Regions from separate parts of the Streptomyces sp. 7R007 genome, predicted to be linked through region 3. Evidence: predicted binding sites of a transcription regulator. Region 3 holds the regulator's gene; each other region holds the start of a gene.
The links. Region 3 encodes HspR, which represses chaperone genes until heat shock. Its sites were predicted from a motif close to TTGAGNNNNNNNNNCTCAA; they were not measured.
Positions count from the first base shown of each region.

Region 1: the regulator HspR is predicted to act here: its motif matches at 4,359-4,377, upstream of lon (endopeptidase La).
Region 2: the regulator HspR is predicted to act here: its motif matches at 4,843-4,861, upstream of dnaK (molecular chaperone DnaK).

Region 1 covers NZ_JBTWMV010000023.1:30,806-38,524, reverse strand. The annotation lists gene ACYF6T_RS27275 (PIG-L deacetylase family protein) at 1-292, shown strand, start outside; gene ACYF6T_RS27270 (MarR family winged helix-turn-helix transcriptional regulator) at 297-788, opposite strand; gene ACYF6T_RS27265 (lysozyme) at 1,024-1,848, shown strand; gene lon (endopeptidase La) at 1,922-4,336, opposite strand; gene ACYF6T_RS27255 (sulfatase family protein) at 4,605-6,119, shown strand; gene ACYF6T_RS27250 (rhomboid-like protein) at 6,263-6,985, opposite strand; gene ACYF6T_RS27245 (AAA family ATPase) at 7,126-7,602, opposite strand.
Region 2 covers NZ_JBTWMV010000007.1:230,245-237,963, forward strand. The annotation lists gene ACYF6T_RS12390 (AfsR/SARP family transcriptional regulator) at 1-1,577, opposite strand, end outside; gene ACYF6T_RS12395 (alpha/beta fold hydrolase) at 1,716-2,594, shown strand; gene ACYF6T_RS12400 (hypothetical protein) at 2,684-2,863, opposite strand; gene ACYF6T_RS12405 (Hsp20/alpha crystallin family protein) at 2,913-3,332, opposite strand; gene ACYF6T_RS12410 (hypothetical protein) at 3,618-4,004, shown strand; gene ACYF6T_RS12415 (Hsp20/alpha crystallin family protein) at 4,090-4,512, shown strand; gene dnaK (molecular chaperone DnaK) at 4,920-6,782, shown strand; gene groL (chaperonin GroEL) at 7,041-7,719, shown strand, end outside.
Region 3 covers NZ_JBTWMV010000017.1:180,920-188,638, forward strand. The annotation lists gene ACYF6T_RS23425 (substrate-binding domain-containing protein) at 1-533, opposite strand, end outside; gene ACYF6T_RS23430 (fibronectin type III domain-containing protein) at 829-3,219, shown strand; gene ACYF6T_RS23435 (heat shock protein transcriptional repressor HspR) at 3,285-3,731, opposite strand; gene dnaJ (molecular chaperone DnaJ) at 3,737-4,909, opposite strand; gene grpE (nucleotide exchange factor GrpE) at 4,946-5,602, opposite strand; gene dnaK (molecular chaperone DnaK) at 5,599-7,434, opposite strand; gene ACYF6T_RS23455 (MraY family glycosyltransferase) at 7,529-7,719, opposite strand, start outside.

The DNA.
Region 1 (7,719 bases), on a different contig from region 3:
GGCCACGCACCCGGAGTCGGCCGCCGGGGAGTTGGGCGGGCACCTGGTGAGGAGTGGAAGGCAGTTCCACGCCGTGCCGGACGCGTGGGTGGGCGCGCGCGTGGACGTGCGGCCGTGGCTGGAGCAGAAGACCGGCGCGGTCCTGGCGCACCGCAGCGAAGTCGAGCGGGGCGCCCTGCCCGGGCGGCTGGCAGCGCTCCCGGCGGCCGACCGGGAGCGGCTGCTGGCCACGGAGTGGTACGTCCGCCACGAGCTCGCGCCCACGGCGGGGACGCGAACGGAGCTGTCCTGAGCGCCTACTTCTCCATGACACCGTTCAGCTGGTGCAGCAGGCGGGCCAGTTCGGCCACCTCGCGCCGGTCCCAGTGGGCCAGCTGGCTGACGTAACGGGCCCGTCGGGCGTCGCGGACCCTGCTCACCCGGCGGTGGCCCTCCTCCGTGAGGTGCACGAGCCAGGCGCGTCCGTCGGCCGGGTCGGGCTCGCGGGCGACCAGGCCCAGCTCCTCCAGGGCCCTGAGCTGGCGGGACATGGTGGCCTTGCCGACGCCGATGTAGGCGGCGAGCTCCGTGGCCCGCTGGCGTCCGCACTCGTCGAGGCGGACCAGGAGGCCGTACGCCGCCGACTCCAGGTCCGGATGGACCTCGCGGGCCATCTCGCCCTGGTTGGCGCGGGCGCGCCGCAGCAGGACGGTCAGTTCGCGTTCCAGGGACAGGTACTCCTGGTCTGCACCACTCGGTGACGCCACCGATCCGACTCGGCGTCGCTCGCCGTTTCCGCCTTCGTGCACGTCAGTCCCCGCCTCGGTTTTCCCGGTCCTGAAAGTTTCCGCCAACCGCCGTCGTCGCCGCAGCTCCGCCAGTATTTCGCAGGGCTAGACCAACGGCAGCCTCCGGCCCCTCTTCCCACTCCCCGGTCTACGTGCGTAGCGTCTCTCTCCGGCACCTCTGGCATGACCACGCCATCCCCCACGGCACCGTGCACATCCCCCACCGAGCATCACCGAGCCTTCGGAGGCACTGCCCATGCCTGTGCACAGACCCGGAACGCTCCGCCCCCGGCGCCTCTTCCTCCTCCTCGCCGGACTCCTGCTCACCGCCCTCCCGCTGGCCCTCACCACCCCGGCCGACGCGGCCTCGAAGCCGGCCCGCGGCACCGCCCGCATGGGCATGGGCGTCGTCGCCCACGACGGCCAGGGCGGCTCGCCCGCCCCCACCGCGGTCACCCAGACCGAGGGCGTCGACGTCTCCGGCTACCAGGGCAATGTCGCCTGGTCGACCCTGTGGAGCAGCGGCGTGAAGTGGGCCTACACCAAGGCGACGGAGGGGACGTACTACACGAACCCCTACTTCGCCCAGCAGTACAACGGCTCCTACAACGTCGGCATGATCCGCGGCGCGTACCACTTCGCCACACCCGACACCACCAGCGGTGCCACCCAGGCCAACTACTTCGTCGACCACGGCGGCGGCTGGTCGGCGGACGGCAAGACCCTCCCGGGTGTCCTCGACATCGAGTGGAACCCGTACGGCGCCGAGTGCTACGGCAAGTCGGCGAGCGGGATGGTCGGCTGGATCGCCGACTTCCTGAACACCTACAAGTCCCGCACGGGCCGTGACGCGGTCATCTACACGGCCACCAGCTGGTGGACCGACTGCACGGGCAACTACGGCGGCTTCGCCTCCGCCAACCCGCTGTGGATCGCCCGCTACGCCTCCACCGTGGGGACGCTGCCGGCCGGCTGGTCGTACTACACGATGTGGCAGTACACCTCCTCCGGTCCCACGGTCGGCGACCACGACAAGTTCAACGGCGCCCTGGACCGCGTCCAGGCCCTCGCGAACGGCTGACGCACCGGCGTACGGCGAAGGCCCGGGCCTCCCTCACGAGAACCCGGGCCTTCTCCTCATCCCGCAGCGTCCGTCACGCCGCCACGGGAACCTCCGGCGCCGCCTCGCTCGTGGCGGGGGCGAGCGCCAGCTCCAGGACCTGGCGGACGTCCGTGACGGCGTGGACGTCGAGCTTGTCCAGCACCTCGGCGGGGACGTCGTCCAGGTCGGGCTCGTTGCGCTTGGGGATGATCACGGTCGTCACCCCGGCCCGGTGGGCGGCCAGCAGCTTCTGCTTCACGCCGCCGATGGGCAGCACCCGCCCGGTCAGCGAGACCTCGCCGGTCATCGCCACGTCCGTGCGCACCAGCCGGCCGGACAGCAGCGACGCCAGCGCCGTCGTCATCGTGATGCCGGCGCTCGGGCCGTCCTTGGGGACCGCGCCGGCCGGGAAGTGGATGTGCACGCCCCGGTCCTTCAGGTCGCCGACCGGCAGCTCCAGCTCCGCGCCGTGCGAGCGCAGGAAGGACAGGGCGATCTGCGCGCTCTCCTTCATCACGTCGCCCAGCTGGCCCGTCAGCGTCAGGCCCGCCGCGCCCGTCTCCGGGTCGGCCAGGGACGCCTCGACGAACAGCACGTCGCCGCCGGCGCCGGTCACCGCCAGGCCCGTCGCCACGCCCGGGACCGCCGTGCGGCGCTCCGCCGGGTCCTGGGCCGACTCCGGGACGTGGTGCGGACGGCCGATCAGCGCGCGCAGGTCGCCGTCCGTGACGGTGAACGGCAGCTCCCGCTCGCCCAGTTCGTGCTGGGCCGCGACCTTGCGCAGCAGGCGCGCGATGGAGCGCTCCAGGTTGCGGACCCCGGCCTCGCGCGTGTACTCGCCGGCCAGCTTGCGCAGCGCGCTCTCGTCGATGACGACCTCGTCCTTGTCCAGCCCCGCCCGCTCCAGCTGGCGCGGGAGCAGGTGGTCGCGGGCGATGACGATCTTCTCGTCCTCGGTGTAGCCGTCCAGGCGGACCAGCTCCATACGGTCCAGCAGGGCCTCCGGGATGGCTTCCAGGACGTTCGCCGTCGCGAGGAACACCACGTCGGAGAGGTCGAGTTCGACCTCCAGGTAGTGGTCGCGGAAGGTGTGGTTCTGCGCCGGGTCCAGGACTTCGAGGAGGGCCGCGGCCGGGTCGCCCCGGAAGTCGGAGCCCACCTTGTCGATCTCGTCGAGCAGGACCACCGGGTTCATCGACCCGGCCTCCTTGATCGCGCGGACGATACGGCCGGGCAGCGCGCCCACGTACGTACGCCGGTGGCCGCGGATCTCCGCCTCGTCGCGCACGCCGCCGAGGGCGACCCGCACGAACTTGCGGCCCATGGCGTGGGCGACGGACTCGCCCAGCGAGGTCTTGCCGACGCCGGGCGGGCCGACGAGGGCCAGCACGGCACCGCCGCGCCGCCCGCCGACCACCCCGAGCCCGCGCTCGCTGCGGCGCTTGCGCACCGCCAGGTACTCGGTGATGCGCTCCTTCACGTCCTCCAGGCCGGCGTGCTCGGCGTCCAGGACGGCCTTGGCGCCCTGGATGTCGTAGGCGTCCTCGGTGCGCTCGTTCCACGGCAGTTCGAGGACGGTGTCCAGCCAGGTGCGGATCCACGAGCCCTCGGGCGACTGGTCGCTGGAGCGCTCCAGCTTGTCGACCTCCTTCAGGGCGGCCTCGCGGACCTTCTCGGGCAGGTCGGCGGCCTCGACGCGGGCCCGGTAGTCGTCGGACTCCTCGCCCTCCTTCTCGCCGTTGAGCTCGCGCAGCTCCTTGCGCACGGCCTCCAGCTGGCGGCGGAGCAGGAACTCGCGCTGCTGCTTGTCGACGCCTTCCTGGACGTCCTTGGCGATGGTCTCGGCGACGTCCTGTTCGGCGAGGTGGTCGCGCAGCTGCTGGGTGGCGAGCTTGAGGCGGGCGACCGGGTCGGTGGTCTCCAGCAGTTCGATCTTCTGGTCGGTGGTCAGGAAGGGCGAGTAACCGGAGTTGTCGGCGAGCGCGGAGACGTCGTCGATGGCCTGCACGCGGTCCACGACCTGCCAGGCGCCGCGCTTGCGCAGCCAGGCGGTGGCGAGGGCCTTGTACTCCTTGACCAGTTCGGTGACGTGGCCGGGCAGCGGCTCGGGCACGCTCTCGTCGATCCTCGTCCCCTCGACCCACAGCGCCGCACCCGGGCCGTTGGTGCCGGCGCCGATCTTCACACGGCCGCGGCCGCGGATCAGCGCGCCCGGGTCACCGTCGGCCAGCCGGCCGACCTGCTCGACGGTGCCGAGGACACCGGTGTTCGCGTACGTCCCGTCGATGCGTGGCACGAGGAGGACCCTGGGCTTGCCGGGCTCGGACCGGGCGGCGGCCTGGGCGGCCTCCACCGCGGCGCGCACGTCGGCGTCGCTCAGGTCCAGCGGAACCACCATCCCGGGCAGCACGACCTCGTCGTCGAGCGGCAGCACGGGCAGGGTGAGCGGTGTGGACGTCGAAGCCATGATCTCCCCTTCGGCAGTCAAGTTGAGCTATGCCGACTCAATGCTCGGGAGCGCTCGATTGTTCCTGGACGCATGTTCGCCCTGAGCGATCACCCCGCCGGGCTCCCGGCCGAAGCGCGGACGCGCGGACCGCCGGGACACCGCAAACCCGCCGCCACGAATCCGCAACGGCATTCACAGGAACGGACGGCACACTGCAAGCTCGTCCACAGCCTGTGAGAGCCCTCATACGGGGATGTCAGGCGTTTTACGGGGACTTGGGGAGCGGATGGCCGAGGAGCAGCGGCGGGGGCCGGCCAGGCGGGCGCTGATCGCGGGGGCGGCGGTCGTGGCCGCCGGGGCCGCGGTGCCGCTCGTGTCGCGGGCCACGGGCGCCGGGAAGCCGACGGGTACGGCGACCAGCCGGGCGCCCCGCACCGCCGCACCGGTGGCGGGCCGCAGCGTCGCCGCCCCCTCCCCCGTCCCGCACCGCCGTGCCCCCGGCGACGACCGGCCCAACATCCTCTTCGTGCTCACCGACGACCAGCCCAAGGAGACGGACTGGGCGATCCGCCGGACCCTGGACTGGCTCGGCGGCCACGGCACCACGTTCAGCCGCGCGCACGCCAACACCCCGCTGTGCGCGCCCTCGCGCGCCTCGATCATGTCGGGCCGGTACGCCCACAACCACGGCGTCCTCGACACCCGGCACCCGTACCACCTGGACCAGCGCACCACCGTCCAGCGGCGGTTGCACGACGCCGGCTACCGCACGGGCCTGTTCGGCAAGTACCTCAACTACTGGCACACCGGCGACGATCCGCCGTACTTCGACGAGTGGCTGCTGCAGGAGCCGGTGCGCTACTTCGACGGCCACTACAACGACGACGGCACCGTCCGGAACATCCCCGGCTACGACACCACCGTCATCAAGGACCGCGCCCTCGCCTTCATCGAGGCCTCCCGCATCGACCGCCGGCCGTGGTTCGCGTACGTCGCCACGCGCAGCGCGCACGAGCTGAACATCCCGGAGCGGCGCTACGCCCGCGCCCGCGTGCCGGACTGGGAGGGCCGGCCCTCCGTCTTCGAGACCGACAAGGCCGACAAGCCGCCGTACCTGCGCAGGGCGCACCACACCTTCGCCGAGGGAACAGCCCTGCGGGAACGCCAGTTGCGCACGCTGCTGTCGGTGGACGACGCGATGCGCGACTTCCGGGACATGCTGCGCCGGCTGGGCCAGTCGGAGAACACGCTCGTCGTCTTCACCAGCGACCACGGCCTGTGCTGGGCCGACCACGGCTGGCTGCGCAAGTCGGTGCCCTACCGGCCCTCGCTGGAGGTGCCCTTCCTGCTGTCCTGGCCGGCGGGCGGCTTCGGCGGGGGCGAGGACGACCGGCTCACCGGCCACGTCGACATCGCGCCCACGTTGCTGGACGCGGCCGGCATCACCCCGGACACCGCGCACGACGGCCACTCGCTGCTCGACCGCGGCAACACCCGGGAGCACCTGCTGGCCGAGTGGTGGTGGAACCGGCAGGACCGGCAGCCGATCCACTCCTGGGCGACGTACATCGGCCGGTCGGAGCAGTACACCGAGTACTACCGCACCCGCCTCGACACCGCCGGACGTCCGGGCGGCAGCGGAGAGGTGCTGTTCCGGGAGTACTACGACCTCGCCGCGGACCCCTACCAGTCGACCAACCTGCTGCACGGAGCGAGCGACCGGCGGGCACGCGAACTCGGCGTCCCGGCCCTGGCGGCGCAGCTGTCCTCGGCACGGCGGGCAGGGCGGTACGGCGGGTAGGGCGGCACGGCGGGGTAAGGCGGTGGGGCGGGTAAGGCGGTACGGCGGGTAAGGCGGTACGGCGGGTAGGGCGGCACGGCGGGGTAAGGCGGTGGGGCGGGTAAGGCGGTGGGACGGTACGGCGGGTGGGGGCGTGGGGCTCCCTAGGATGTTCCGGCCGCCGCCCAGCGTCGGACCGCCGGCCACAGGGCGACACCGATCGCCAGCGAGATCAGGTGACCCCAGTTGGTCATCGGATCGGTGAAGGCGAGCCGGGCGGAGAGGACCACGGCGCCGAAGCCGGCCAGCAGCGGCCAGCGCAGCCACGGCCTGAGCAGGCCCGCGAGGGCGCCCACGCTCGTGGCGACGCCGAAGCTGATGCCGTAGTCCATGCGGTGCAGCGAACTGCCGGGCAGATGACCGACGAGCACCGCGAGCCCGACCGGGACCTCGGTGGCGAGGGTGGCCAGGACGTGACCGGCGAGGAAGACCACGGCCGCGCGGGCACCGCCCAGGCGCCGCTCCAGGGCGGACAGCACGAGCAGGAAGAGGAGGGTGTACGGGGAGAGGATCCCGCCCGCGATCCACAGCGCACTGGCGAGCAGCACGGGGACGGGCGTCCGCAGCAGGTGCGCCACGTCGGTGCTGGAACCCTGGTGCAGGGCGTGGACGAGGGCGGGGTCGGCGTAGGCCGCGATCAGTGAGGTGACGGCGAGGACGGCGGCGTAGCCGAGGGTGAAGACCGGCGTGCGCGGGAGGCGGCGCCGGACGGCCGGCCTCGGCGGGGTGGCGGCGGGGACGAGGGCGCCGCGCTGACGCGGAAGACCGTCCAGGAGACCGGCGGGGTCGCGAAGACGCACGGCGTCGGCGGTAGGGGCGGTTTCCACGGTGAACGCGCTCCTCCCGCCCCGTCCGTCAGTCGGTCTCCCCCAGCCTTCGCAATCCCACGGGTCGCTGTCTGTGACCGACGCCACGCGGGGCGCGATTCACAGCAAGCTCCAAGGAGGGCGGCGGACGGGCCGTCCGGTCATGACCGCGCCGACCGACACCCGGGTGAAGGAACTCGCCGACCTAGGATCAGCAGCAGGGGCCGGCGGGCGGCCGTCACGGCGAGGAGTTCGGCGACGTCCCCGGCCAGCCGCAGCCGGGCCGCCTCGGGGTCGGCGCCGCGCAGGGCGGAAGGCGCGGTGCCGGAGACCAGGGCGCGCAGCGGGGGCGACGCGGCCACCAGCCGGCCGCCGGCCACGTCGTCCGCGACCAGCTCCCGCAGCAGCCGTGACCAGGGCCGGAAGGCCCGTCCGGCGGTCTCCGGCGGGCACCAGGTCCAGCGGACGCGGAAGGCACCGGCGCCGGCTGCGGCCTCCTCGGCGGTACGGGTCTTGCCCGCGCCGGCCGCCCCGGTGAGCGTGACGAGCCCGCCCCGGCCGGCGGCGGCGCGTTCGAGGGCGGCCGCGAGCTCGCCCAGCACGTCCTCGCGTCCCACGAACGGGTACGTCGCGGCCATGGCAGTCCTCGCCGTCGTGTCACGCCCTTGCCTGCTTCGAGCGTAGGCACGCCCCGCCGGCTTCGCGCGGCGTACGGCGCACGCGCGGCGGTCACCGGTAATTCCCGTGGTCGTCAA
Region 2 (7,719 bases), on a different contig from region 3:
GCGCCTTCCAGGAGGGACGCCGCTGTGCGGTAGGCCGCTTCCGCCTCCGCGAACGGCGCGCGGTCGGCGGCGTCGCGGCGGAGCGCGGCGTACCAGCCGGTGAACACGCCTACCAGGGGCCGTTCATGCCGCTTGGCCAGGCGGTCCGCCGCGCGGGCGTGGCGGTCGGCGGCGGCGAAGTCCCCGAGAGCGCTGCGTGCCTGCAGGCGGATGAGGTGGCCGAGCACCTCGAACGCGCCCAGTCCGTGCGGGCCGGACAGCGCGACGAGCTCCGCGCCGATCTCGTCGCGGCGCGCGGCCAGCCCGGCGTGTTCGAAGCACTGCATGAACGCGGCGTTGAGAGCGAAGGCCAGCAGTGTGGGGTCGGCCAGGCGACGGGCGGTTTCCTCCGCCTGGCGGGCGGCCTGCCGGGCGCGGGGCGAGGCGGTGCCGCGTGATTCCAGGGCGATCGTGGCCAGCAACCGGGCGCGGGCGGCCTCGTGACCCTCGGCGGGCAAGGCCACGAGGGTGCGCTCCGCGGCCGCCACCACCTGTGCGGCCTGCTCCGGATCGTCCAGGCGGGTCCAGATGGCCGGGACGTCGTAGGCGCCGATCACCCGAGCGGTGAGTTCCGCGTCGCCCAGCCTCTCGGCGGCCGTGATGGCCGCGGCGCGGTGCTCCCGGGCGGCGAGCAGGCCGCTGCCGCCGGTCAGGGCGAGGGTGCGCAGCAGGCCCATGGTCGATTCCAGGCGGGTCCGTGAGCTCGCGGGCACCGCGCGGTCGTAGGCGGCCGCGGCCTGTTCCCACACGCGCTCGGCACCGTCGCCCCGGCCGGGGCCGGCGTCGAGGCACGCGGCCTGCTGGAGGATGTCCGCCTCCAGCAGGCGCAGTCCGGGGCCCGGGTCGATGCCCACCTGTTCGGCCAGGAGCGTGCGCGCCCGGCGCAGTACGGCCAGCGCGTCGGTCTGCCGGCCCGCCCGGTACAGCGCCAGAGCCAGCAGCCGCCAGCCGTTCTCGCGCCAGGGGTGCTCGGCGGTGTGGGCGCGCAGGTCGGCGGCCGCGCGGTCGGCCAGGCCCAGGGACAGCAGGGCCTGGGCGTGCTCTTCGACGGCGTGCAGCCGCAGCTCGGCCAGGCGGTGGCTCTCGGGCCGGGCCCAGGGCTGGTCGGCGAACTCGGCGTAGGCGGGCCCGCGCCACCAGCCGAGCGCCTCCTCCAGCCGCTCGGCCGCCTCCTCGGGCGGCAGTCCGGCGGCGGAGGTCACCGCCTGTTCGAAACGCCGGGCGTCCACGGTGTCCGCGGCAGCGCGCAGGGCGTACCCCGGTCCCTCGGTGACCAGCAGCCGGGCCGGGGCGCGTGGCGGGCGGGCGGGTTCCAGGGTGCGGCGCAGGGCGGCCACGAACGTGCGCACCGCGCTCACCGCGTCCGTGGGCGGATCCGGCCACAGGTCGTCGACCAGCCGGGAGACCGGGACGACCCGGCCCCTGGCGATGATCAACCGGGCCAGTACCGAGCGGTGCCGGGGCCCCTTCAACGCGATCGGGCTGCCGTCTTCGTCCCAGGCCGCCACCGGCCCGAGCACCCCGAAGTGGAGACGCACCCCGCCACCGCCCCTTTCCGTCGCACCCGCCCGGTCCGCGCACCATCGCCGACCCGCGGGCGTTCCTGCCGCTCATCCCATGCTCATCCATCGCCCAGAGGATCGAGAAACCCGGTCACCCACCGAACGGAGCACGCCGTGGTACCTGTCATCCCTGGCTTCGAACCTCACGAGATCCCCGTCGGCGACGGAATCCGCCTCCATGCGGCCGTCGGCGGTTCGGGCACGCCCGTCGTGCTGCTGCACGGCTTCCCGCAGACCCACCTGATGTGGCGGCACGTGGCCGTCGACCTCGCCGCCGACCACACCGTGATCTGCCCCGACCTGCGCGGTTACGGCGCCAGTGGCAAACCCGCCGAGACCGACGGCACCGTCTACGCCAAGCGCACCATGGCCGCGGACATCGTCACGCTGGCCCGCGCCCTCGGCCACGAGCGTTTCGCCCTGGCCGGCCACGACCGCGGCGCCCTGGTCGCCTTCCGCGCGGCCCTCGACCACCCGGACGCCGTCACGCACCTCGCCTGCCTCGACGTACTGCCCACCCTGGACATGTGGGAGGTGATGCGCGGGGTCGGCGCCGCCGTCGGATTCCACCTGTACCTGATGGCCCAGCCGCCCGGTCTGCCCGAGCGCATGATCGCGGCCGAAGCGGACGCCTTCTTCGGTTACTTCCTCGACATCTGGACCAACGACGAACGGGCCCTGCCGCCCGATGTCCGCGCCGCCTACCTGGATGCCTGCCGCAGGTCGGTGCCGTCCATCGTGGCCGACTACCGTGCCTCGGCCGGCATCGACCTCGAACACGACCGAGCGGATCGAGCGGCCGGCAACCGGCTGCGGATGCCGGTCACCGTACTCCAGCAGGACTGGGGTGCCGCCCTCGGTTTCGACGCGGCCGCGCTGTGGGGCGCCTGGGCTGCCGATCTCAAGCACAGCACGGTCACCTGTGGGCACTTCATGGCCGAGGAGGCGCCGGGCGAGGTCGCGGCGGCGCTGCGAGGGTTGCTGGCCCGCTGAGGGGAGGCCTGGCGTCTCATACACGGCTGTGGATGACGCCAGGCTCCGGGGCTGGGGCAGACGGGCAGGCCGGCGAGGCGGGGGTGTCCTCAGGCCGCCTGGCAGTGTTCGTGCGGGCCCAGTGCGGTCCGCAGGCGCTGGTAGCGGTCGAGGTCTTCCCAGGTGTCGTGGTGGGCGGGGCTGGGGTGACGGCGTCCGGTCCTCCAGGCCCAGACGCTCGAGGCGATACCGGTGACGAACGGGATGAGCAGCCACAGCAGAGCGGCCACGGGACAACCTCCTTCGTAGGGGCGGCGGGGCGGAACTCGGGGGAGGCCCTCAGGACGGGAGCTGCTTCGGCGGGCCGCCGGAGACGGCGATCTTGCGGGGCTTGGCGTGTGCGGCCAGCGGGATGCGCAACGTCAGGACGCCGTTGTCGTACGCGGCCTCCGCGGCGTCGGTGTCCAGCGCGTCGGACAGGGTCAGGCGGCGCAGGAACCGTCCGGTGGGCCGCTCGGTGAGGACGGGGCGGGCGTGGGGCGGGATGGGGGAGCGGCGCTCGGCGGTCAGTACCAGCGTGCCTCGCTCCACCGTCAGTTCGACGCTGGAGCGGTCCATGCCGGGCAGGTCGAACTGCAGGTACAGAGCGTCATCGTCGCGCCATGCGTCCGCGGGGATGAAGCCGTCCGTCGCAGCGGTACGTGAGAGCTGGTGCGTGAGCCGGTCGAGATCACCGAGCGCGCCGGGACGCGCAAGCATGGCTCCTTCTCCCTTCGCGTGCGGGTGATGGTCGTCGTAGGTGAGGTCCAGCGGAACTCGTCCAACCGTATAGCCGACGGCAGATTAATTGACAAGCGAAAGCTGGATGAAGTTGACAGCATCTCGCTCAAGTATCTACCACGTTCAGTGAACTCGATCGGAAGGAGGCCGTGATGACGGAGGGGAGGAAGGTCCGACGCTGGCCTTGACGGCGCTCGCCCTGGTGGTCGTGGCCACGTGGTGCTGTGGCTGCGGCCGCGATCGGTCCGGAGTCGCTGGAAGGAGGTGAGCATCGTGGTACGCCTGTCCGCCGACGGCGGTGACCTGGTGGTGCGCCTGCCCTGGCGGTGGGTGCCGGCGGCGCGGTGCCGGGAGGTGCGGATGCCCTTGGCGTGCGTGGACGAGGTCCGCGTGGAGCCGCACTGGTGGCGCGCGCTGCGTCCGCGTCCGGGGCGTCGGTACCGCTTCCGCCCTGGGCGATGGTGCGTGGGCGAGCTGGAAGGCGGTCGAAGCCGGGACTTCGTCGCCGTGCGCGCTCAGGGGCCGGTCCTCGTGGTGTCGGCCTTCGGGCCGGACGCGCCCTACGGTCGTCTGGCTGTCTCCACGGACGAGCCGGAACGGACTGCGGCCTGGCTACGGCAGCTCACGGCCAAGACCGCCGAAAAAAGTTGAGTCGATAGGCGTCAACTTTCCGTCGGCGTGGTATATCAATAGCAGAGCGAAGGATGCAGGGGACGACCTCGAAGGAGGGATGAACATGCTGATGCGTACGGATCCCTTCCGCGAGCTTGACCGGCTCGTCGATCGGGTCTGGGGCGCCGTCACGCACCCGGCGGGCGTGCCGATGGACGCCTGGCGGGAGGGTGACACGTTCCTCGTGGAGCTGGACCTGCCGGGAGTAAGCCCGGAATCCATCGACCTCGATGTCGAGCGCAACGTCCTGACGGTGAAGGCCGAGCGCAAGCCCGGGTACGGCGAAGGCGTCGACACGGTGATCGCCGAGCGGCCCGTCGGGACGTTCAGCCGCCGGCTGTTCCTCGGGGAGGCCCTCGACACCGAGAGGATCGAAGCGTCCTACGACGCGGGTGTGCTGAGGCTGCGGATCCCGGTCGCGGAGCAGGCCAAGCCGCGCAAGATCGCCATCAGCGGCGGCAGCGAGCGCAAGGAACTCGCCGGCTGACACGGCATGCACCTTCTCCAGGCCCTGGGTGGAAGCCCAGGGCCTTGCCCTGTCCAGCACGGTGGCCCGACGCCCGTCAGGACCCGTTCGGGTGGTCCTGTTCTCCGCTGTCCGCGGTGAACACCTTCGTGAAGGTGGCACCGCAACGGCAGCGGGAGTACTCGACCAGTTCTCCGTCTTCGGACACGCTCAGCCCTTGGCTGAGTCGCACGTGTACGTGATCACCCATGCGGAGTCGCTTTCCTTGACGCCGGTCGTCCGCCTCATCGTGAACGTCGGCCACTTCCGCCGGCAATGCCCCAGCTCACACGGTTCGCGCCCGCTCCGAACTTGACACCGGTCGACTCAAGTTTTATCTCTCTGGAAGAGGCAAGGGACGTACGAGCACGGGTGAGGAGGAGAGCCAGATGGCGCGTGCGGTAGGAATCGACCTCGGTACGACGAACTCGGTGGTCTCGGTCCTCGAAGGCGGCGAGCCCACCGTGATCACCAACGCGGAGGGCGCGCGGACCACCCCCTCGGTGGTGGCGTTCGCCAAGAACGGTGAGGTCCTGGTCGGCGAAGTGGCCAAGCGGCAGGCGGTGACGAACGTCGACCGCACCGCCCGCTCCGTCAAGCGCCACATGGGCGACCACGGCTGGCGGTTCCCGGAGCACGGCGGCGTCGACGGCAAGAAGTACACCGCGCAGGAGATCTCCGCGCGCGTGCTGCAGAAGCTCAAGCGGGACGCCGAGTCCTACCTCGGCGAGGACGTCACCGACGCCGTGATCACCGTTCCGGCGTACTTCGACGACACCCAGCGCCAGGCCACCAAGGAGGCCGGGCAGATCGCCGGCCTGAACGTGCTGCGGATCATCAACGAGCCGACGGCGGCGGCGCTGGCGTACGGCCTGGACAAGGAGAACGACCAGACGGTCCTCGTCTTCGACCTCGGCGGCGGCACCTTCGACGTGTCCCTGCTGGAGATGGGCGAGGGCGTCATCGAGGTCAAGGCCACCAACGGCGACACGCACCTCGGCGGTGACGACTGGGACCAGCGGATCGTCGACCACCTGGTGAAGCAGTTCAAGAACCACTACGGCGTGGACCTGTCCCAGGACAAGATGGCCGTGCAGCGGCTGCGCGAGGCCGCCGAGAAGGCCAAGATCGAGCTGTCCTCGTCCAGTGAGACGACCATCAACCTGCCCTACATCACCGCCTCCGCCGAGGGCCCGCTGCACCTGGACGAGAAGCTGACGCGCGCCCAGTTCCAGCAGGTGACCGCGGATCTGCTGGAGCGGTGCAAGGCGCCGTTCCACAACGCGGTCAAGGACGCCGGGATCGAGGTGTCCGACATCGACCATGTCGTGCTGGTCGGTGGGTCCACGCGCATGCCGGCGGTGACCGAGCTGGTGAAGGAGCTGACGGGCAAGGACCCGCACAAGGGCGTCAATCCCGACGAGGTCGTGGCCGTGGGCGCCGGCCTGCAGGCCGGTGTCCTCAAGGGCGAGGTCAAGGACGTCCTGCTGCTCGACGTCACCCCGCTGTCCCTGGGCATCGAGACCAAGGGCGGCATCATGACCAAGCTGATCGAGCGCAACACCACGATCCCGACGCGCCGTTCGGAGATCTTCACCACCGCCGACGACAACCAGCCGTCCGTGACCGTGCAGGTCTACCAGGGCGAGCGGGAGATGGCGGCGTACAACAAGAAGCTCGGCATGTTCGAGCTGACGGGCATCGCCCCCGCGCCGCGCGGGGTGCCGCAGATCGAGGTCGCCTTCGACATCGACGCCAACGGGATCATGCACGTCTCCGCCAAGGATCTCGGCACCGGCAAGGAGCAGAAGATGACCGTCACCGGCGGCTCGGCGCTGCCGAAGGAGGACATCGACCGCATGGTCCGCGAGGCCGAGCAGCACGCCGAGGAGGACCGCCGGCGGCGTGAGGCGGCCGAGGCCCGCAACCAGGGCGAGCAGCTCGTCTACCAGACCGAGAAGCTCCTGCGGGAGAACAGCGGCGACATCCCCGCGCAGGCCAGGAGCGAGACGGAGGCGGCGCTGGCCGAGCTGAGGGAGAAGCTGAAGGACGAGAGCGCGGACACGGCCGCGATCCGGCAGGCGATCGACCGGACCACGCAGGCCGCGCAGAAGATCGGCGCGGCCCTGTACGAGAAGTCGCGCGCCGAGCAGTCCTCTGACCCGGCCGGCGCGTCGCCCACCGGCGGTGCGGCCGAGGACGAGGTGGTGGACGCCGAGATCGTCGACGACGACATGGCCCAGGCCGGCTGACGACGGCCCCCTTGGCGGACCGTCCGACCGTGCCGCGCCGCCCGAGACGGAGCGCGTGCCTGAGCCTGCTTGCCGACGGGCGTCCTGCGGTGCTACATGAACAGTTGGCACTCTCCGAGTGAGAGTGCCAAACGGCTGGATCGGGTGACGGGCTCGTGCGGTCGTGGGCCGAGCATCCGGTCGCGCGGGTGAACGTCGCGGACGTCACCCCGGTCCGCCGCTGCCGACTCAGTGATCGTTGCGGAGGAAGCTGTACCGATGACTGCCAAGATCATCGCCTACGAGGAGGAGGCGCGCCGCGCTCTGGAGCGTGGCATGAACCAGCTCGCGGACGCCGTGAAGGTGACGCTCGGCCCCAAGGGCCGCAACGTCGTCCTGGACAAGAAGTGGGGCGCCCCCACGATCACCAACGACGGTGTCTCCATCGCCAAGGAGATCGAGCTGGAGGACCCGTACGAGAAGATCGGCGCCGAGCTGGTCAAGGAAGTCGCCAAGAAGACGGACGACGTCGCCGGTGACGGTACGACCACCGCGACCGTTCTCGCCCAGGCCCTGGTCCGGGAGGGCCTGCGCAACGTGGCCGCCGGCGCCAACCCGATGGCCCTCAAGCGCGGCATCGAGAAGGCCGTCGAGGCCGTCTCCGCCGCCGTGCTGGAACAGGCCAAGGAGCTGGAGACCAAGGAGGAGATCGCCTCCACCGCCGCCGTGTCCGCGGGCGGCGACCGGATGATCGGCGAACTGATCGCCGAGGCCATGGACAAGGTCGGCAAGGAAGGCGTCATCACCGTCGAGGAGTCCAACACCTTCGGTCTGGAGCTGGAGCTCACCGAGGGCATGCGCTTCGACAAGGGCTACATCTCGCCCTACTTCGTCACCGACCCCGAACGGATGGAAGCGGTCCTGGAGGACCCGTACATCCTGCTGGTCGGCTCCAAGG
Region 3 (7,719 bases):
CCGTTCATCATGACGATCTTGTCGGAGGTGTCGGCGCCCGAGCCGAGCGCCTCCAGCAGGGTGCGGCCCTGCACCTCGCCGACCAGCTCGTTGTCGAAGGAGACGTACGCGGTGATGGGCCCCTCGGCGAGCCGGTCGTAGGCGATGACCGGGATGCCGGCGTCCTTGGCCTTCTTCACCTCACCGGCGATGGCGTGCGAGTCGACCGCGTCCAGCAGGATGATGTCGACCTTGTCGTCGATCATCTGCTGCATCTGCGTGGCCTGCTTGTCCGCGTCCTGGTCGGCGTTGGCGTAGTCGACCTTGCCCTGGTTCTTGGTGAGCGAGGCGACCTGCTTCTTGATGATGGGGTAGTCGAAGCTCTCGTAGCGGGTGTTGGCCGTCTCCGGAAGCAGCAGACCGACGGTGACGTCGTTGCCCTTGGTCGGGCTCGCCGAACTGCCGTCCGAGGACGCGTTCAGCACGCCGCAGCCGGCCAGCGAGAGGGACAGCGTGGACGCGACGGCCACGGCTATGGCGATACGACGGCGCATGGAGGAGCTCACTTCTGGGGTCTTCCGGACGCGGGCGCAACTGTGCGACCCAGGTGACTGAAAAAGCCAACGCGGCCCCGGCCCCGGGCGTCAAGCGGAACTACTTAACGAGTGCGCAACACCACTCTCCGCCGAGCTTGTGAAGGGTCGGCGGAATCGCCCACAGACACCCTTTACGGTCTCTCCATCAACGGCAGGCCATACGAAGGCAAAGATCCGTACAACCAACCGCTTTCCTCGCGAGTCGTGATCACGACAGTTCCAACAGCCGTGCCACTTCCGCTCAGAGGACCGAATGTTCCCAGCCAGACGTACGACAGCCGCGACGCTGGTGCTCGCGGCCGCCGGCGCCCTGCTCTCCGCCGCCGTCCCCGCCTCCGCCGCCACCAGCTGCGCCTCGCCGGTGTACAAGCGGCAGTTCTTCGCGAACACCACGTTCTCCGGGACGGCGAAGAAGACCGACTGCGACTCCGCGATCGACCAGAGCTGGAGCGGCGCCCCGGTCTCCGGGCTGCCCCGGGACAACTTCGGCGTGCGCTGGTCGGTGACCCGGGACTTCGGCTCGGGCGGCCCCTTCGCGCTGAGCGCCTCCGGGCTGGACGGCATCCGGGTCTACCTCGACGGCGTCCGCAAGATCGACCTGTGGAAGAACACCTCCACGACGGTGCGCAAGACGGCCAACGTCACCATCCCCGCCGGGAAGCACACCCTGCGCGTCGACTACGTCAACTGGACCGGCGCGGCCAAGGTGACGTTCACCTACACCCCCCGCACCTCCGCCACCGTCGACAAGGTCAAGCCCCTTGCCCCGACCGGCGCTTCGGTGTCGTACGACGCCGCGACCGGCAAGGCGAAGCTGCGCTGGACGAAGAACAAGGAGATGGACCTCGCCGGGTACAAGGTCTACCGGCGCCTGAAGGGCAAGCCGTTCGGCACCAAGCCGCTGGCGACGACCACCGGCGCCACCTACACCGACGTCCCGCCGCAGACCGGCGACGTCTACTACTACGAGGTCCGCGCCTACGACAAGGCGGGCAACCAGTCCACCGGCTCCGCCGACCAGGGCGTCACGACGCCCGACAAGACCCCGCCCGCGCCGCCGTTCCTCGAAATGGACGCCTGCCCCGACGCGCAGCCCTACGCGGCCCCGGAGATGGTCACCACCGCCGCCTACGCGGCCGACATCGCCCTGTACGCCCTCCAGCGGCTCGACCCGGCCACCAACACCTGGTCGACCGTCTACACCGGCACCAAGGGCGCCGTCTGCGACACCGGCCAGCCCGCCGACGGCAGCGACGTCACCTACCGGGCCCGGGCCCGGGACGCCGCCGGCAACTGGTCGGCGTACTCGGCGGCCACGAAGTTCACCACCTCCGACCTGACCCCGCCGGCCCCCGTGACCGACGCCCGCGTCGAGTACCGCGAGGGCGTCCCGCACCTGGTGTGGCCGGCCGTGGACGGCGCCGCCTCCTACCAGGTGCTGCAGTTCGACCCGGCGACCGGCGGCTACGTCGACGCGCTGTCCGCCGCCACCACCGCGACCGACGTCGTGCCCCGCCAGTCCGCCGCGGTCGCCGACACCTACCACTACGTGGTGCGCTCGGTCGACGCGCACGGCAACGCCGCCGCCCCGGCGGAGGTCACCCTCACGATGGCCGACCGGCCCGAGGCCGTCCCCGCCTACGAGACGACCGCCACCCGGTTCGGCGACGGCGTGATGATCGAGTGGGCGAGCGCCGACCCGTGGACCTTCTACCAGGGCCCGCTGCCGACGTACCGGATCGTCCGCACCGACCCGGCGACCGGCGAGAGCGCGGTCGTGGACCAGTGCAAGCCCAACCTGTCCTGGGACGCCCCGCTGGAGGCCCCCGCCACGTCCTGGTGGTGGGCCGACGACGACGCCCCCTCCTACGCCGGCCGCACGATCGTCCGCGGCACCTGCTGGGACGTCTCCGGCGCCTCCGAGACGACGTACGAGTACCGGGTCGTGACCGTCGACCCGTACGGCCACGCCTCGCAGCCCGGCCCGGCGGCCACGGCCACCACGCCGGACACCGAGCGGCCGGGCCCGGTCGTGGACCTGACGGCGCGGCAGGTGCCGCTCGGCGTGCAGCTGACCTGGACGCCGCCCGCCGACGACGACGTCACCGAGTACTACGTGTGGCAGGGCACGACCGACCCGGACACCGGTGAGACGGTCTGGAGGAAGAACTGCTGGACGTCGGACTCCTCGGCGACCGGGATCGTCTGCCCGACCGTCCCCGACGGCGGCACGCACGTCTACCGGGTGGCCGCGGCGGACGGCCACCACCTGTACGAGGACAAGGGCCCCGACTTCTTCCACACCACCGACGTCCCGGTCACCCTGCCCGACACCCGGCCGCCCGGCTGGACGGGCACCGAGGTCCGCGCGGACACCTACCCGGACCTGTACGTCGGCTGCTCCGAGAGCTCCGGCCTCGGCGACTGCTCCCGGTTCACCGGCTACCGCGTGGAGCGCTGGGACGCCGCCACGGCCGCCTGGGCCACCCTCACCGAGGGGGCGGCGGGTGACGCGACCAGCTACATGGACACGACGGTGCACGACGACACGCTCGGCCTGTACTACTACCGTGTGATCCGCCTGGACGCCTCGGGCGCGGAGGCGTCGGTGACCTCGCAGGCGTACGGCATCTGGGAGTACTGACCGCAGGGACGGTGAGGGGCCCGGAGGCTGCTGCCTCCGGGCCCCTTCCGCGTGCGTGCGCGCGCCTAGTCCTTGGCCTTCTTCGGCCGCCACACCACCAGCGCGCTGGTCTGCTGCACCTCCTGGTACGGCACCAGGTCGCGGCGGTACGACGCGTGCACCGCCGCCTCCCGCTGCTGCATCGCCGCCGCCGCGCCGTCGAGGGCCGCCTGCAGTTCGGCGACCCGGGACTGGAGCGCGGCGACCTGGTTCTCCAGCTCGATGATGCGCTTGATGCCGGCCAGGTTGATGCCCTCGTCCTGCGACAACTGCTGCACCTGGCGGAGCAGTTCGATGTCGCGGGCCGAGTAGCGGCGGCCCCGGCCGGCGGTGCGGTCGGGGGAGACCAGGCCCAGGCGGTCGTACTGGCGCAGCGTCTGCGGGTGCAGACCGGAGAGCTGGGCCGCCACCGAGATGACGTAGACCGGGGTCTCCTCGGTCAGTTCATACGGATTGCGTCGACGGCCGTCCATCTCGATCAAGCTCCCTTCGCGGCCTGGAACAGCTCCGCCCGCGGGTCCTCGCCCGCGGTCGCCTCGCGATACGCCTCAAGCGCGTCACGAGCCTTCCCCGTCACGTCCTTGGGAACACTCACCTCGACGGTGACCAGCAGGTCCCCGCGGGTGCCGTCCTTGCGGACCGCGCCCTTGCCACGGGCGCGCATGGTGCGGCCGTTGGGCGTACCCGGCGGCAGCTTCAGGGTGACGGGCGGGCCGCCCAGGGTGGGCACCCGGATCTCGCCGCCCAGCGCCGCCTCCGCGAACGTCACCGGCACGGTCACCGTGAGGTTGTCGTCCTTGCGGCCGAACACCGGGTGGGCGCCCACGTGCACCGTGACGTACAGGTCGCCGGCCGGGCCGCCGCGCTCACCGGGCGCGCCCTTGCCGCGCAGCCGGATGCGCTGCCCGTCCGACACCCCGGCGGGGATGCGGACCTGCATGGTGCGCGAGGACTTGGCGCGGCCGGAGCCGTGGCAGACCTCGCAGGGGTTCTCCGCGATCAGACCGCGGCCCTTGCAGTCCGGGCAGGGGTCGGTCAGCGAGAAGCCGCCGCCCGATCCCCGGGCCACCTGGCCGGTGCCGACACAGGTCGGGCACACGCGCGGGTTGCCGTTCGCGTCGCCGGTGCCCGAACACGCCTTGCACGGTGCCTGCGAGGACATGCGCAGCGGGACCGTGGCCCCCTCGATCGCCTCCGTGAAGCTGAGGGTGACCTCAGTGTCGATGTCCTGGCCGCGCCGGGGCTGGGTCCGTGTGGTGCCCGCGCCGCCGCGGTTGAACAGGCCCCCGAAGACGTCACCGAGACCGCCGCCGAAGCCGCCGGCTCCGCCCTGGGCACCGCCTCCGAAGAGGTCGCCCAGGTCGAAGTTGAAGGAGCCGCCCGCACCGCCCGGCCCGGGGCGGAAGCCGCCGTTGCCGAAGAGGGCGCGTGCCTCGTCGTACTCCTTGCGCTTCTTGGGGTCACCGAGGACGTCGTTCGCCTCGGAGATCTCCTTGAAGCGCTCCTCGGCCTTGACGTTGCCCTTGTTGGCGTCCGGGTGGTACTCGCGGGCGAGCTTCCGGTACGCCTTCTTGATCTCGGCCTCGGTGGCGTCCTTGGGGACGCCGAGGACCTTGTAGTAGTCCTTCTCGATGAAGTCCTTGGTGCTCATCCCCGACGTCCCTCCTTCCGCTCACTGCCTATGACCTCAGCCCTCCTCAGGGCCGCTGTCCTTGTCGTCGCCGGCCTCGGACCCGCTCTCCTCGGCCTTCACCGTCTGCGCGCCCGGCTGCGGTTCGGCCACCGCCACCCGCGCGGGGCGGATGGTGCGCTCGCCGATGCGATACCCGGGCTGCAGGATCGCCACGCAGGTCGTCTCGGTGACGTCCGGCGCGTAACTGTGCATCAGGGCCTCGTGGATCGTCGGGTCGAAGGGCTCGCCCTCCTTGCCGAACTGCTGCAGACCCATCTTCGCCGCGACCGTCTCCAGCGACTCCGCGACGGACTTGAAACCGCCGACGAGTTCGCCGTGTTCCCGGGCGCGGCCGATGTCGTCGAGCACGGGCAGGAGCTCGGTCAGGAGGTTCGCGATGGCGATCTCCTTGACCGTGATCCGGTCCCGCTCCACGCGGCGGCGGTAGTTCTGGTACTCGGCCTGGAGCCGCTGGAGGTCCGCCGTGCGCTCGCCGAGCGCCGTGCGCACCTGGTCCAGCTGGGCCGTCAGACCGGCGATCTGGGCTGCGTCCCCGGCCGGGGCCGCCCCCTCCCCGTTCGAGGGGGAGGCGGCCTCCGGCTCGGCGTCGTCAGAGGTGGCGCCGGAGGGGACGTCGGGCTTCTCCTCGAAGCCCGGGGTCTCCTCCGTCACGCGGCACCGTCCTTGCGCTCGTCGTCCACGATCTCGGCGTCCACGACGTCGTCGTCGGCCTTCGGGGCCTCGGCGCCGCCGGCGGCGGCCTGGGAGGCCTGGGCGTCGGCGTACATGGCCTGGCCCAGCTTCTGGGAGACGGCCGCGACCTTCTCCGTGGCGGAGCGGATCTCGGCGGTGTCCTCGCCCTTGAGCTTCTCCTTCAGCTCGGCGACGGCGGACTCGACCTCGGTCTTGATCTCGCCCGGGACCTTGTCCTCGTTGTCCTTGAGGAACTTCTCGGTCTGGTAGACGAGCTGCTCGCCCTGGTTGCGGGTCTCGGCGGCCTCGCGGCGGCGGTGGTCCTCCTCCGCGTACTGCTCGGCCTCCTGGCGCATCCGGTCGACCTCGTCCTTCGGCAGCGAGGAGCCGCCGGTGACGGTCATCTTCTGCTCCTTGCCCGTGCCCAGGTCCTTGGCGGTCACGTGCATGATGCCGTTGGCGTCGATGTCGAAGGAGACCTCGATCTGCGGCACGCCACGGGGCGCCGGCGGCAGACCGGTCAGCTCGAACATCCCGAGCTTCTTGTTGTACGCCGCGATCTCGCGCTCGCCCTGGTAGACCTGGATCTGCACGGACGGCTGGTTGTCCTCGGCCGTGGTGAAGATCTCGGAGCGCTTGGTCGGGATCGTGGTGTTGCGCTCGATCAGCTTGGTCATGATGCCGCCCTTGGTCTCGATGCCGAGGGACAGCGGGGTGACGTCGAGCAGCAGGACGTCCTTGACCTCGCCCTTGAGGACACCGGCCTGGAGCGAGGCGCCGATGGCGACGACCTCGTCCGGGTTGACGCCCTTGTTGGCCTCCTTGCCGCCGGTCAGCTCCTTGACGAGCTCGGCGACGGCGGGCATACGGGTCGAGCCACCCACCAGGACGACGTGGTCGATCTCGTTGATGGAGATGCCGGCGTCCTTGATGACGTTGTGGAACGGCGTCTTGCAGCGCTCCAGCAGGTCCGCGGTCAGCTGCTGGAACTGGGCGCGGGTGAGCTTCTCGTCGAGGTGCAGGGGGCCCTCGGCGGAGGCGGTGATGTAGGGCAGGTTGATCGAGGTCTCGGTGGAGGAGGACAGCTCGATCTTGGCCTTCTCGGCGGCCTCGCGGAGGCGCTGGAGGGCCATCTTGTCCTTGGAGAGGTCCACGCCGTGACCGGACTGGAACTGCTTGACCAGGTAGTCGACGACGCGCTGGTCCCAGTCGTCACCACCGAGGTGGTTGTCGCCGTTGGTGGCCTTCACCTCGACGACGCCGTCACCGATCTCCAGGAGGGACACGTCGAAGGTGCCGCCACCGAGGTCGAAGACCAGGATCGTCTGGTCGTCCTTGTCGAGGCCGTAGGCGAGCGCCGCCGCGGTGGGCTCGTTGACGATGCGCAGGACGTTCAGACCGGCGATCTCGCCGGCCTCCTTCGTCGCCTGGCGCTCGGAGTCGTTGAAGTAGGCCGGGACGGTGATGACCGCGTCGGTCACCTTCTCGCCCAGGTAGGCCTCGGCGTCCCGCTTCAGCTTCTGCAGGATGAACGCGGAGATCTGCTGCGGGTTGAAGTCCTTCCCGTCCAGCTGGATCTTCCAGTCGGTGCCCATGTGGCGCTTCACGGACCGGATGGTCCGGTCCACGTTGGTGACCGCCTGACGCTTGGCCACCTCGCCGACGAGCACCTCGCCGTTCTTCGCGAAGGCGACGACGGACGGCGTGGTCCTGGCACCCTCGGCGTTGGTGATGACGGTGGGCTCGCCGCCCTCCAGAACGCTGACGACGGAGTTAGTCGTGCCCAGGTCGATGCCGACCGCACGTGCCATGGTTGATTCCTCCAGCTGACTTGAGTGGAACGGACTCAAGTGTGCATGACGGCGAGGTCTGGGTCAACAGACCTGAGTCCCCACGACTCAACTCTTATCCGTTCCTTACACGCAACTGGCCTCTGACCTGCGTGGACGCCGATCCCCTAGGGGTGTAACCAGGGATACGGAGCATCGCCAGGACGACGACCACGGCCCCGGCCGCGACCCAGAACACCCCGGACTGCGCGACCCACCCCAGGTGCACGAGGACGGCGACGAGTACCCCGCCGAACGCCCCGATCC